DNA from 4 places in the Streptomyces sp. AN091965 genome. Region 2 is predicted to be linked to each of the others. Evidence: riboswitches for the same ligand, from Rfam matches in the RefSeq annotation. Region 2 holds a riboswitch; each other region holds the start of a gene.

Region 1 (3,502 bases), 5.8 Mb from region 2:
GAAAGCTCCGCCGGAGGGCCTGCCGACGGCCCTGCTTGGGACTTCGCCGCGCTCATCCGACCCTCCTCGTGCGGTAGAGGACCGCCACGAACGCGGGGACGCCGATCAGCGACGTGACCACCCCGACCGGCACCTCCTGCGGGTCCAGGAGCGTACGGGCCAGGGTGTCCACCCAGATGAGGAAGACCGCGCCGGTCAGGGCCGTCACCGGCAACAGGCGGGCGTGGCGCGGGCCGACGAGCACGCGGGCCGCGTGCGGCAGGGTCAGGCCGACGAAGCCGATGGCCCCGGCCGCGCTGACCAGGGCGGCCGTGAGCAGGGCCGTGGTGCACAGCAGGAGCAGCCGGACCCGGGTGACGTGCACGCCCAGGGCGGCCGCCGCGTCCTGGCCGAAGGCGAACGCGTCGAGGGTGTGGGCCTGGGACAGACAGATCACCAGGGCCACGGCGAGGACCGCCGCGCACACCACCACGTCCGTCCAGTCCGCCCCGCTCAACGAGCCGAGCAGCCAGAACAGGACGCCGCGCGTCGTCTCCGCGTCGGCGGCCGTCAGGATGACGAAGGAGGTGAGGGAGGAGAAGAGCTGCATGGCCGCGACCCCGGACAGGACCACGCGGTCCGTCGTGGCACCCAGCGCCTGGCTCAGGAGCAGCACGAAGCCGAACGCGCACAGGGCTCCGGCGAACGCCCCGCCGGAGACCGACACCGCTCCCCCGCCGACCCCGAGGACCACCACCGCCACCGCGCCCGTGGACGCCCCTGAGGACACGCCGAGGACGAAGGGGTCGGCGAGCGGATTGCGCAGGAGCGACTGGAGGACCGCGCCGCACACGGCGAGGCCCGCCCCGCAGACGCCCGCGAGCAGGGTGCGCGGCATGCGCAGGTTCCATACGATGCCGTCGCGCAGCGGGGTGAGCTCGGCCTCGCCCCAGCCGAGGTGGGCGGCCACCGCCGCCCAGACGTCCGGTACGGAGATGTCGGCCGGGCCGATGGTGACGGCGACGGCCACCGACAGCGGCAGGGCCACCAGGCCCGCCGCCCACAGCAGCGCCGCGCGCCCGGCGCCGTGCCGTCCGCGCCGGGAGCCGCGCGTCCGCTCGCGCACGGCGGTGCTCACCGCGCCAGGCCGAACGCGCGCAGCCCCGCCGCGACTTGTTCGATGCCGTCGACCGTGCGGATCGTCGGGTTGAGGGCCTGGCCGCTGAGCAGCACGTACCGCTTCTTCTTCACGGCCGTGAGGTTCTTGGTGACGGGGTTGGACTCCAGGAACCTGATCTTCTGGCGGGCGCTCTCGGCCGACTGGGCCTTGCGGGTGAGGTCGCCGATGACGAGGACGTCCGGGTCGCGGTCGGCCACGGTCTCCCAGTTGATCTGGGGCCACTCGGCGCGCGTGTCGGCGAAGACGTTGCGGACGCCGAGGGCGCGCGTGATGACGCCGGGCGCGCCGCAGCAGCCCGCGATGTAGGGCGCCTTGGAGTCGGAGAACCAGTACAGGACGGACGCGTCGGACGACTTGAGCGTCCGCTTCGCCCGGGTGACGCGGGACTTGAGGTCGGCGACGAGGCGCTCGCCGCGCGCCTGGACGTGGAAGACCCGGGCCAGGTCGCGGATCTCGCCGTAGACGGTGTCCATGGTGAGCGTCTTGGTGCGGGTGCCGTCGCCGTCGCCGCCGTTGTCCTTGCCCGCGCAGTCGGTGGGCGAGACGTAGACGGGGACGCCGAGCTCGGTGAACTTGGCGCGGTCGGCGACGCCGCCCTTGCCGACGGTGTAGAGGAACGACGCGCTGACGAAGTCCGGCTCCTTGGAGAGGACCTTCTCCAGGGACGGGTAGCGGTCGGCGAGGCGTTCGACCTTCGCGTTCTGCTTCTTCAGGCCGGGCAGGACCGGGTCGGTCCAGGTGCCGGTGCCCGCCATGCGGTCGGCGAGGCCGAGGGAGAGCAGGATCTCCGTGGAACCCTGGTCGAGGGAGACCGCCCGCTCGGGCGGCGAGGTGACCTCGGCCTTCTCGCCGCAGGAGGTGACGGTCACCGGGTAGCCGGGGGCCTTGGCGCCCGCGTCCCTCCGCTCGGCCGAGCCGCCGCAGGCGGTGAGCAGGAGCAGGCCGCCCGCCGCGAGCAGGGCGGTCAGGCGCGGCCCGGGGGCGGTGCGGGCACCGGGGGCGGCACTGCGGGGGCGGGCGGCCGCGCGGCGTGCGCGAGGGACGAGAGGAGGCACAGGTCTTCCCGGGTCTCATGGCTCATGCGCGGAGCCTGGTCTGCGAAACCCCGCCGCCCGGCGCGCGGTCGGCGGTGCCAGCAGGTCTTCGGACTCGGGTTCGTCCGGGCGGGGCCGCCTTCCCGGATGTCCGTGACATCCAGTGGCCGCTGGTCCCGCCCGTCCCCCTCACCGCTGCGCGTCAGTTCCGGATTCCCACCGGATTCCCTGGCCCGGGTGCGGGCGCGACTGGCGTGCGCAAGCTATCACCCCGCCGCGGGCCGGGAGGACGTCACCCCTGCTCGGGGTGCGGCTCGCCGCGGTAGGTGCCGAAGGACCACTTGTTGCCCTCCGGGTCCGCGACGGCGAACTCGCGGCTGCCGTACGGCTGGTCCTCGATCTCGCGGACGACCTCTACGCCCGCCTCCTTGAGGCGGCTGTAGAGGGCGTCGACGTGGTCCGTGACGACGTACGCGCCGAACGTCCCCGGCTGCAGGCACCACTCGGCCGACCGCGGGTCGTACGAGCCGAGCATGACGCCGCCGCCCTCGGGCCAGTCGAGCTGGGCGTGGGCGACGCGGCCGCCGTCCTCGTACACGGCGGTGCGCAGGAAGCCGACGGTGGTGACGAGGAAGTCGATGAGGGCGGGGGCGTCGTGGGCCTGGAAGGTGGGCCAGACGTCCGGGGTGCGCGGGTTCGGGGAGGTGTGGCTGCTCTGTACCGCTTCGCTGGTGTTCATGTCCCTCAGTCTTCGCCGTCGCGGTGTCCCCCGGCTTGGATATTCCGGCACTCCTCGGCCAGCCAGGCGCTCGGGCTCGCGCCCGTGTACTGGCGGAAGTCGCGCACCAGGTGGGAGTGGTCGTAGTAGCCGCAGTCGGCGGCGACGCGGGCGAGGTCGGCGGGCGCGCCCGCGACGACCGCGCGCACGACCCGCGCCTTCGCGTGCTGGAAGCGCATCAGGCGGGCGGCCTGCTTGGGCGTCACGCCGGTCTCGGCGCGGAACAGGGCCGTCAGGCGGCGCTCGCTGAGCGCGACGTGCGCGGCCAGGCCCCGCAGGGTGCCCGCGCCCCGGTGCCGGGCGAGCCACGCCCAGGCCTCGGCGACCTCGGGGCGGACCGGGGCGAGGCGCTCGGCGTCGGCGGCGCGGCGCGCCAAGTAGGCGTTGAGGCAGGCGAACCGCTCGTCCCAGCCGTCGGCCTCGCACAGCCGCTCGCGGACGCCGGCGGCGATCCGGCCGAGGACGTCCGTGCCGTCGGTGACGAGCCGTCCGGTCAGCTCGGCGGCCGGGAGGCCGAGGAGCGAGCGGGCC
Region 2 (3,502 bases):
GACCGGCAGTTCGCCGCCCCGGTGGCTCTCGGCCCAGCGGGCCGCGGCGGTCTTCAGACCGGAGAACGAGAAGGCGTACGGGTCGTCGCGCGGCCCGGTCAGCGGGCGCGGGAAGGCGACGGCGTCCGGCGAGCCCTCGCGGGCCGCGCGGTCGACGGCCGGACCGCCCGGGTAGGGCAGGCCGAAGACCCGGGCCACCTTGTCGAAGCACTCCCCCGCCGCGTCGTCCAGGGTGTCGCCGAGGTGGGTGATGGGGTCCCGGGCCAGGTCGCGCACGAGCAGCAGCGAGGTGTGGCCGCCGGAGACGATGAGGACCACGCACGGGTCGGGCAGCGGCCCGTGTTCCAGGGTGTCGGCGGCGACGTGCCCGGCCAGGTGGTGCACGCCGTACAGCGGGACGCCGAGCGCGTACGCGAGGCCCTTCGCCCCGGCGAGGCCGACCTGGAGGGCGCCGGAGAGCCCGGGACCGGTCGTCACGGCCACGGCGCCGATGTCGCCGAGCCGCAGCCCCGCCCGGTCGAGGGCGCGGCGGACCACCGGGTTCAGCGCGTGCACGTGGGCGCGGGCGGCGATCTCGGGGACGACGCCGCCGAAGCGGGCGTGCTCGTCCATGCTGGACGCGACGGCGTGCCCGAGCAGCCGCCCGCCCTGCACGAGACCTGCCCCGGTCTCGTCGCACGAAGACTCGATCCCCAGAACGATCCGAGGAGGTGCCATGCGTGTACTCCCGCTTCTTCCACGTGCCGACCGGCCCGGCTACTGCACCTCCATAGTAATTGCAATCAATGTGCAATAAGCCGCGCCCGCTGCCTTCCCCCCTCCCCTGGACAGGGGTTCATCACATACGCTTGCGGCGCGACTGGTTCGTCCTGCCCGCCAGGCAGTGGCGTCGTAAGAGGGAACCCGGTGGGAATCCGGGACTGCCCCGCAGCGGTGAGTGGGAACGACCGCCGTCATACGCACTGGGTCCGGCACGGACCCGGGAAGCGACGGCCAGTAGGTGACCTCCTCGGAGGTCTCGCCCGCGAGTCCGAAGACCTGCCCGTTGCCCGTGCGCGCCCCGGCGTGCGCGGCTCACCGGTGACCTCGTGGGCGGGTCGGCGTACACATCGGGCACAGGCGCGCGGCCATCGACGGCCGCGGCCGGTCGGCCGGTCTGTTCCTCCTTCGCGCTCCCGATCGTCCCGGGACCCACACGACATTGCTCGCGAAGGAGAGTTCTGTGACAGACAAGTCCGCAGCCGCGGCGGCACGGGCCACCGTGTACGGCTACCCCCGTCAGGGCGCAGACCGGGAGTTGAAGAAGGCCGTCGAGGGCTACTGGAAGGGCCGCGTCGGCGCCGAGGGCCTGCGGGAGACGGCGGCCCTGCTGCGCCGCACGAACTGGGAGCAGCTCGCGGACGCCGGTGTCCACGAGGTCCCGACCGGCGACTTCTCGTACTACGACCACGTCCTGGACACCAGCGTGATGGTCGGGGCGATCCCGGCCCGGCACCGCGCCGCCGTCGCGGCGGACCCGCTGGACGGCTACTTCGCGATGGCCCGGGGCACCGCGGAGGTGGCGCCCCTGGAAATGACCAAGTGGTTCGACACCAACTACCACTACCTGGTGCCGGAGCTGGGCCCGGACACGGTCTTCGCGGCGGACGCGACGAAGCAGGTCGCCGAGGTGAGGGAGGCGCTCGCGCTCGGCCTAGCCGCACGCCCCGTGCTCGTCGGCCCGGTCACCTATCTGCTGCTCGCCAAGCCCGCGCCGGACGTCGACCCGGGCTTCGAACCGCTGACCCTCCTGGACCGGCTGCTTCCGGTGTACGCGGAGGTCCTCGCCGACCTGCGGGCGGCGGGCGCCGCCTGGGTGCAGCTGGACGAGCCCGCGCTCGTGCAGGACCGCACGCCCGCCGACCTGAACGCGGCGGCCCGCGCCTACCGCGACCTGGGCGCGCTCGACGACCGCCCGAAGCTGCTCGTCGCCTCCTACTTCGACCGGCTCGGCGAGGCGCTCCCGGTGCTCGCCAAGGCGCCCGTCGACGGACTGGCCGTGGACTTCACGGGGCCCGCCGCCGCCAACCTCGGCGACCTCGCGCGGGCGGGCGGCCTGCCCGGCAAGCGCCTGGTCGCGGGTGTCGTCGACGGGCGCAACATCTGGATCAACAACCTGGAGAAGTCCCTCAGCACCCTCGGCACCCTGCTCGGGCTGGCCGACCGCGTGGACGTCGCCGCCTCCTGCTCCCTGCTGCACGTGCCGCTGGACGCCGCCGTCGAGCGCGACATCGACCCGCAGGTCGCCCGCTGGCTCGCCTTCGCCCGGCAGAAGACGACCGAGCTGGTCACCCTGGCCCGAGGGCTGTCCCAGGGCCCGGACACCATCGCCGCCGAACTCGCCGCGAACCGCGCCGACCTGGCCTCGCGCGCGGGCTCCGCGCTCACCCACGACCCGGCGGTGCGTGCCCGCGCCGCCGCCGCGACCCCCGCCGACGCCCGGCGCGCGCAGCCTTACCCCGAGCGGGCCGCCGCGCAGCGCGCGAGCCTGGGCCTGCCGCTGCTCCCGACGACCACCATCGGCTCGTTCCCGCAGACCACCGAGTTGCGGGCGGCCCGCGCCGACCTGCGCGCGGGCCGGATCGACGCGGCCACGTACGAGGAGCGCATCGAGTCCGAGATCCAGGCGGTGCTCTCCTTCCAGGAGAAGGCGGGCATCGACGTCCTGGTGCACGGCGAGCCCGAGCGCAACGACATGGTCCAGTACTTCGCCGAGCAGCTCACCGGCTATCTGGCGACCCGGCACGGCTGGGTCCAGTCGTACGGCACGCGCTATGTGCGGCCGCCGGTGCTCGCCGGTGACATCTCGCGCCCGGAGCCGATGACGGTGCGCTGGACCTCGTACGCGAACGCGCTCACCGACCGGCCGGTCAAGGGCATGCTGACCGGCCCGGTGACGATGCTCGCGTGGTCGTTCGTCCGCGACGACCAGCCGCTCGGCGACACCGCGCGCCAGGTGGCGCTCGCCCTGCGCGACGAGGTGAACGACCTGGAGGCGGCGGGCACGTCGGTGATCCAGGTCGACGAGCCCGCGCTGCGCGAGACGCTGCCGCTGCGCGCCGCGGACCGGGCCGCGTACCTGGAGTGGGCGACGGAGTCCTTCCGGCTCACCACGAGCGGCGTACGGCCCGAGACGCAGATCCACACCCACATGTGCTACGCGGAGTTCGGCGACGTCCTCCGGGCCATCGACGACCTCGACGCGGACGTCATCAGTCTGGAGGCGGCCCGCTCGCACATGCAGGTCGCGGACGAGCTGGCCGCCGCGGGCTATCCGCGCGAGGTGGGTCCCGGCGTGTACGACATCCACTCGCCGCGGGTGCCGGGCACCGACGAGGCGGCCGCCCTGCTGCGCAAGGGACTTGAGGCCATCCCGGCCGGGCGGCTCTGGGTCAATCCGGACTGCGGCCTGAAGACGCGCGGCTGGCCGGAGACCCGGGCGTCCCTGGAGAACCTGGTCGCC
Region 3 (3,502 bases), 3.6 Mb from region 2:
AACCGGAGCGCGGCCAGGACGATGTCGCCGTCCGGGTCGCCGCCCCTGCCCACCCGGCTGCGGTCCAGGAACATCTCGCCGGGCGCCGGGCCCCAGTGCTCCTCGACGGCCGAGCGCAGCTCCTCGGGGAGCGTGGCGTACCAGCGCCGGTAGTCGGCGGCCGGGATGCGGACCGGGTTCTTCGCCAGCTGCTCCTCGGTGAGCCAGTCCTGGTCGTGGCCGCCCGCCTCGATCAGGGCGCGGATCAGCTCGTCCCCGTCGCCGGAGACCAGGCCCGGAATCTCGGCGTCGCCGAAGTCGTAGCCCTCGGCGCGCAGTCGGCGCAGCAGCTCCACGGCGCTCGCGGGCGTGTCCAGACCGACCGCGTTGCCGATCCGGGAGTGCTTCGTCGGGTACGCGGACAGGACGAGGGCGATCCGCTTGTCGGCGGCCGGGATGTGCTTGAGGCGCGCGTGGCGCACGGCGATCCCGGCGACGCGGGCGGCCCGCTCGGGGTCGGCGACGTACGCCGGGAGGCCGTCCGCGTCGATCTCCTTGAAGGAGAACGGCACCGTGATCAGCCGGCCGTCGAACTCCGGCACCGCGATCTGGCTGGCGGCGTCCAGGGGCGAGACGCCCTCGTCGTTCTCCTCCCAGGCGGCGCGCGAGCCGGTCAGGCACAGGGCCTGGAGGATCGGCACGTCGAGCGCGGTGAGCGCGCCCGCGTCCCAGGACTCGTCGTCGCCGCCCGCGGAGGCCTCGGCGGGCTTGGTGCCGCCCGCCGCGAGGACGGTGGTGACGATGGCGTCGGCGGCCCGCAGCGCGTCGATCAGCTCGGGCTCGGGGGCGCGCAGCGAGGCCACGTACAGCGGCAGCGGCCGGGCGCCCGCCGTCTCGACGGCGTCGCACAGGGCGTGCACGAAGGCGGTGTTGCCGCTCATGTGGTGGGCGCGGTAGTAGAGCACGGCGACCGTCGGGCCCTCGCCCGCCGGGGCCGGGCGCTCCAGGGGTCCCCAGGTCGGCGCGGGCGCGGGCGAATCGAAGCCGTGGCCAGTGAGCAGGACGGTGTCGCTGAGGAAGCGGGCGAGCTGCTCCAGGTTGGCGGGGCCGCCGTGCGCGAGGTAGGCGTGCGCCTCCGCGGCGATGCCGACGGGGACCGTGGAGGCGGCCATCAGCTGGGCGTCGGGCGCCTGTTCCCCGCTGAGGACCACGACGGGACGGCCGTCGGCGAGCAGCAGGTCGAGGCCCTCCTGCCAGGCGCGGATGCCGCCGAGGAGGCGTACGACGACGAGGTCGGCGCCGTCGAGCAGGCCGGGCAGGTCGTCCAGCGGGAGGCGGGACGGGTTGGCGAACCGGTAGGTCACCGGGCCCGTGGCCGCGCGGGCGCTGAGGAGGTCGGTGTCGGACGTCGACAGGAGCAGGATGCGGGGCCCGGTCGTGTGCTGCATGCGGCGTCGGCCTTCCTCGGGGTGTCCGCGCCCCGGGTGGTGAGTGGGTCTCTCCTGCCCGGCCGGAGCCGGGCGTGCGGAGAAGGGAGTTCCTGGCTCGCCCGCCCCCTCACGGGGCCGGGCTCACAGTGGCGGGACCGCGCCGGAATCGCACCGGGCTTCCTCCCCTGTCGCCGTCATGGCGATGGTGGATCGGGTGATCCACTGCTGAGCATAGTAAGCGTCGGGCGATTGAGGCAGGGCGCTTCCGCAGTGTGATGGTCGGTATGCTCGCCGCCATGTCCACGGCTCCCCTCCGCCCGTCCCCGCAGGCCACAGCGGCCCCACGGGACCGCGGCGACGCCTGCCCCGGAAGCCTCAGGCTGCACGCGGCGGACGACGGGGCCCTGGCGCGCGTCCGGCTGCCCGGCGGCGTCCTGACCGTGCGCCAGGCCGAGGCGCTCGCCACGGCCGCCCGGGACCTGGGCGACGGCGACCTCCATCTGACCTCGCGCGGCAACGTCCAGCTGCGGGGCCTCGCGGACGGCTGCGGCGCGGCCCTCGCCGCGCTGCTCGGCGCCGCGGGCCTGCTGCCCTCGCCCGGTCACGAGCGGGTGCGCAACGTCGTGGCCTCGCCGCTGTCCGGCCTCGACGGCCGGGGCGCGGGCGACGTGCAGCCCTGGCTCACGGCCCTCGACGCGGCGCTGTGCGCGAGCGAGGCGGCGCGAGGCCTTTCGGGCCGGTTCCTGTTCGCGCTCGACGACGGGCGCGGGGACGTGGCCGGGCTGGACGCGGACGTGACCGTACGGGCGGCCGCGGGCGGCCGGGCCCTGCTCGGTCTCGGTACGCCGCACCCGGTCCTCTCGGTGGCCGCGGCGGACGCGCCCCGTGCGGCCCTCGTGGCGGCGGAAGCGTTTCTGCACCGCGTCCGGGAGAGCGGGACCAAGGCCTGGCGCATCACCGAACTGCCGCTCGCGCCCGGCACGTTGGCGGACGACGTGCGGCGCCGCCTCACCGCCGGGGGCGTCGGCCACGAGCCGTGCACGCCCGGGGGCACCGTCCCCACCGGGGGCGTCGGCCACGACCTGCGCGCACCCGAGGGCACCGCCCCCGCCGGGGGCGTCGGCCACGACCTGCGCGCACCCGAGGGCACCGTCCCCACCGAGGGCGTCGGCCACGACCTGCGCGCACCCGAGGGCACCGCCCCCACCGAGGGCGTCGGCCACGGCCCGCGCTCGCCCCGGGACACCGGGGGCCCGCCCCCCGGAGTCATCGGCTCCGCCCTGTCCGTCCACGTTCCCCTGGGCCGCTTCTCCGGCCTCCAGTGGCGGGAGTTGACGCACGTCGCCGCCGCCGCGGGGCCGGGCGAGCTGCGCCTGACCCCCTGGCGCGGCGCCGTCGTGCCCGCGCCGGGGCTCGGCCCCGCCGCCGCGGAGGCCACGCTCGCCCGGCTCTCCGCCGCCGGTCTCGTCACCGGGCCCGGCTCGCTCTGGCTCCGGGTCGGCGCCTGCGTGGGCCGACCCGGCTGTGCCAAGTCCCGTGCCGACGTACGGGCGGACGCGGCGAGCGCCCTCGCCGCCGCCGGGCGGTCCGGACTGCCGCTGTACTGGTCCGGGTGCGAGCGCCGCTGCGGACACCCGCGCGGCGACCGCGTCGACGTGGTCGCCGCGCCGGGCGGCGGCTACGACCTCTCCGCCGTGCGCGGCGGACGAGAAGCACCCGGCACCTCCATCGCCGACCCCACCCACCTCGCCACCGCCCTGGCGGCGTTTCCCTCCGCATGACGACCGAGAGCAGCGAGAACAAGACCGTGACCACGTACGACTACGAGAAGGACGGCGCGGCCATCTACCGCCAGTCCTTCGCCACCATCCGCGCGGAGGCCGACCTCGCGGCCCTGCCCGCCGACGTCAGCCAGGTCGCGGTCCGGATGATCCACGCCTGCGGCATGGTCGACCTCGTACGGGACCTCGCGCACACGACCGGCGTGGTGGCCCGCGCCCGGGAGGCTCTGCGCGCCGGGGCGCCGATCTTCTGCGACGTCCAGATGGTGGCGAGCGGCGTCACGCGCAAGCGGCTACCCGCCGACAACGACG
Region 4 (3,502 bases), 2.5 Mb from region 2:
TGGCCCTCGGCTCGGCGCTCGCGCTCTTCATGTACCCGCACTCGATCACCGCGACGCTGTCCTCGCGCAGCCGGGACGTGATCCGCCGCAACACCACCATCCTGCCGCTGTACTCGCTGATGCTGGGCCTGCTCGCGCTGCTCGGCTTCATGGCGATCGCGGCCGGGGTGAAGGTCGACAACGGGCAGCTGGCGATCCCGCAGCTGTTCGAGGACATGTTCCCCGACTGGTTCACCGGGGTGGCCTTCGCGGCCATCGGCATCGGCGCGCTCGTGCCCGCCGCCATCATGTCCATCGCGGCCGCGAACCTCTTCACCCGCAACATCTACAAGGACTTCCTCAAGCCCGACGCGACGCCCGAGCAGGAGACCAAGGTCTCCAAGCTGGTCTCGCTCCTGGTGAAGGTGGGCGCCCTCGCCTTCGTGCTCACCATGGACAAGACCGTCGCCATCAACTTCCAGCTCCTGGGCGGCATCTGGATCCTGCAGACCATGCCCGCGCTCGTCGGCGGCCTGTTCACGCGGTGGTTCCACCGGTGGGCGCTGCTCGCCGGCTGGGCGGTCGGCATGATCTACGGCACGGTGGCCGCCTACGGCGTCGCCTCGCCCACGCAGAAGCACTTCGGCGGGTCCTCCAAGGAGATCCCTGGCATCGGCGAGATCGGCTACATCGGTCTGACGGCGTTCGTCCTGAACGTGGTCGTGACGGTCGTCCTCACCTTCGCCCTGAAGGCGTTCAAGGCCCCCGAGGGCGTCGACGAGACCTCCCCCGAGGACTACACGGCGGACGCCGGTGACCGGGGCGTGGCCGTCGAGCTGCCCAAGGTGGGGGCGGGCCACTGAGCCGTGGCGGTACGGAGCGACAGGGCCGGGCGGGGCGCGGCGGCGGACGCATGCGAAAGGATGTGCGCATGAGACGTTCCCGCCGCCTCCTCCCGGCCCTGCTCCTCGCGCCGCTCGCCCTCACCGGCTGCGGCTCGGACAGCCTCGACAGCGCGGCACCGCCGGACCGCGCCGAGCTGAAGGCCCGCGCCGAGGCGGCGCAGACCGTCGTGGAACACGTCTACGTGACGGAGGCCGACGGCTTCGAGCTGGCCCGGCAGTCGGTGGGCGTGATCGGCGACTACGGCTTCCAGTCCACCTACGTACGGGACGAGGGCGGCGCACAGCTCACACTCTCCGTCGACCGGGGCACCGTCACCGACGGGAACTGCCGCACGGTCCGGCCCGTCGCCACGCGCTGCGAGAAGGACGGCAAGGGCTGGTACCGCCTGACGGGCTCCCGGCACGAGTACGTCCGCACGGAGAACGGGCTGCGCGTCCAGCTCTCCGCCGACCGCGACGCGGTGAGCCGCGAGGTGCTGCGCGCCGCCGCCGAGGCCGCCCACCGCGCCGACGACCGCGAACTCGACGCGACCCTGCCCGAGACGGCCGACCCCGAGGGCCTGCCCACGGACGGCGGCGACACGGGCCGCCCCGTGGAGCGCGGGGACCTGCCGCCGAACGGCGACGGCGCGCCGCAGGACCCGCCGGGCGCGGGCGGCTGACCCACCGGACGCGGGCGGCCGATCCGCCGAACGCGGGCTGGCGGTCCGCCGAACGCGGGCTGGCGGTCCGCCGAACGCGGGCGGGCGGTCCACCGGCGCACCGCCCGCGCCGGGCCCCGCGCGGGCCCTCCCTGCCTCGCGCCGGGCCCCGCGCCAGGCCCTCCCCACCCCGCTCCAGGCCCGGTTTCCGGCCCCCGGTCTGCCCTTTCTCCCCGGCGAGTTGACGCTCCGACGTGCTCCCGAGCGACCACACCCCGTGAGGGAACGGTCACCTCCGACACAACATCTAGGGGCGCCACCGAAACCCGGCACAAGATGTATGCTCGTCCTCGCTGTCGCCGCAGGGGAATCCGGTGGAAGTCCGGAACTGTCCCGCAACGGTGTACGTGTGCGCATTTGCGTACCCACAAAGTCCGAGGACCTGCCGACAGCGCACCCGTGCCGCCCGGCCCGGGTGCAGACGTCCGGGCCTCGTGGACATGGGCTGGTGGACGCGGCGTACGTACCGCCTCGCGCGGTCGCGCCCGTGTGCCCTCGCCCGCCTCGATGCCCAGAGCCGAGCGAGGGAGAGCACCACGTGACCATCGCGCCCGCCGAGCCCGCGTCAGCGCAGGCCGAAGCCGGTCAGCAGCACGCCGAGCAGTCCGCCCCGTCCACCGACGGGCCCGGCGCCGCCCTGCTGCGCACCCTGACCGACCTCACCGCCGACCTTCCCGACGCCGACCCCGGACGCGTCGCCGCGGCCGCGCTGCGCGGCCGCTCGGCGAAGGCCGACGAGGCGGAGTTGCGGGAGCTCGCCACCGAGGCGGCCGCCGGGCTCATCTCCGAGGACCCCGCGTACTCCCGGCTCGCCGCCCGGCTCCTGACGATCGGCATCCGCGAGGAAGCCGCCTCGCAGGGCGTCACGTCGTTCTCCGAGTCCGTCACGGTCGGCCACCGCGAGGGCCTGATCGCCGACCGCACCGCCGACTTCGCGGCCCTGCACGGCACCCGTCTGGACGGCCTCGTGGAGGCCGCGCTCGCCGACGGCGCCGACCGCCGCTTCGGCTACTTCGGCCTGCGCACGCTGCACAGCCGCTATCTGCTGCGCCACCCGATCACCCGCAAGGTCATCGAGACCCCGCAGCACTTCATGCTGCGCGTGGCCACCGGTCTCGCCGAGGACGACTCCGCGCGCGCCCTCGACGAGGTCGCCGCCCTGTACGGCCTGATGAGCCGCCTCGACTACCTGCCTTCGTCGCCGACGCTCTTCAACTCCGGCACCCGTCACCCGCAGATGTCGAGCTGCTACCTGCTCGACTCGCCGCTCGACGAGCTGGACTCGATCTACGACCGCTACCACCAGGTGGCGCGCCTGTCGAAGCACGCGGGCGGCATCGGCCTGTCGTACTCCCGCATCCGCTCGCGCGGTTCGCTGATCCGCGGTACGAACGGCCACTCCAACGGCATCGTGCCGTTCCTGAAGACGCTCGACGCCTCCGTCGCCGCCGTGAACCAGGGCGGCCGCCGCAAGGGCGCCGCCGCCGTCTACCTGGAGACCTGGCACTCCGACATCGAGGAGTTCCTGGAGCTGCGGGACAACACCGGCGAGGACGCCCGGCGCACCCACAACCTGAACCTGGCGCACTGGATCCCGGACGAGTTCATGCGCCGGGTCGCCGCCGACCAGGAGTGGTCGCTGTTCTCCCCCGCCGACGTGCCCGAGCTCGTCGACCTGTGGGGCGAGGAGTTCGACACGGCATACCGCGCGGCCGAGGCCGAGGGCCTGGCGCAGAAGACCATGCCCGCCCGCGATCTGTACGGCCGCATGATGCGCACCCTCGCGCAGACCGGCAACGGCTGGATGACCTTCAAGGACACCTCCAACCGCACCGCCAACCAGACCGCCGAGCCCGGCCACACCGTGCACTCCTCCAACCTGTGCACGGAGATCCTGGAGGTCACGGACGACGGCGA

What was found. Region 2 has a riboswitch for cobalamin ahead of metE (5-methyltetrahydropteroyltriglutamate--homocysteine S-methyltransferase). Riboswitches for the same ligand answer to the same signal wherever they lie in the genome.
Region 1: another riboswitch for cobalamin. It lies ahead of MQV74_RS13090 (ABC transporter substrate-binding protein); the one in region 2 lies ahead of metE (5-methyltetrahydropteroyltriglutamate--homocysteine S-methyltransferase).
Region 3: another riboswitch for cobalamin. It lies ahead of cobN (cobaltochelatase subunit CobN); the one in region 2 lies ahead of metE (5-methyltetrahydropteroyltriglutamate--homocysteine S-methyltransferase).
Region 4: another riboswitch for cobalamin. It lies ahead of MQV74_RS27255 (ribonucleoside-diphosphate reductase subunit alpha); the one in region 2 lies ahead of metE (5-methyltetrahydropteroyltriglutamate--homocysteine S-methyltransferase).

What each region holds. Positions count from the first base shown of each region.
Region 1 is NZ_JALDMY010000001.1:3,122,518-3,126,019, forward strand. Features, by position in the region: gene MQV74_RS13080 (ABC transporter ATP-binding protein) at 1-56, opposite strand, end outside; gene MQV74_RS13085 (FecCD family ABC transporter permease) at 53-1,117, opposite strand; gene MQV74_RS13090 (ABC transporter substrate-binding protein) at 1,114-2,127, opposite strand; cobalamin riboswitch at 2,277-2,462, opposite strand; gene MQV74_RS13095 (VOC family protein) at 2,486-2,932, opposite strand; gene MQV74_RS13100 (AraC family transcriptional regulator) at 2,938-3,502, opposite strand, start outside.
Region 2 is NZ_JALDMY010000001.1:8,931,871-8,935,372, reverse strand. Features, by position in the region: gene tsaD (tRNA (adenosine(37)-N6)-threonylcarbamoyltransferase complex transferase subunit TsaD) at 1-717, opposite strand, end outside; cobalamin riboswitch at 844-1,060, shown strand; gene metE (5-methyltetrahydropteroyltriglutamate--homocysteine S-methyltransferase) at 1,223-3,502, shown strand, end outside.
Region 3 is NZ_JALDMY010000001.1:5,322,321-5,325,822, reverse strand. Features, by position in the region: gene cobN (cobaltochelatase subunit CobN) at 1-1,427, opposite strand, end outside; cobalamin riboswitch at 1,494-1,648, opposite strand; gene cobG (precorrin-3B synthase) at 1,694-3,190, shown strand; gene MQV74_RS22580 (precorrin-8X methylmutase) at 3,187-3,502, shown strand, end outside.
Region 4 is NZ_JALDMY010000001.1:6,383,171-6,386,672, reverse strand. Features, by position in the region: gene mctP (monocarboxylate uptake permease MctP) at 1-842, shown strand, start outside; gene MQV74_RS27260 (hypothetical protein) at 911-1,546, shown strand; adenosylcobalamin-variant (AdoCbl-variant) riboswitch at 1,879-1,977, shown strand; gene MQV74_RS27255 (ribonucleoside-diphosphate reductase subunit alpha) at 2,124-3,502, shown strand, end outside.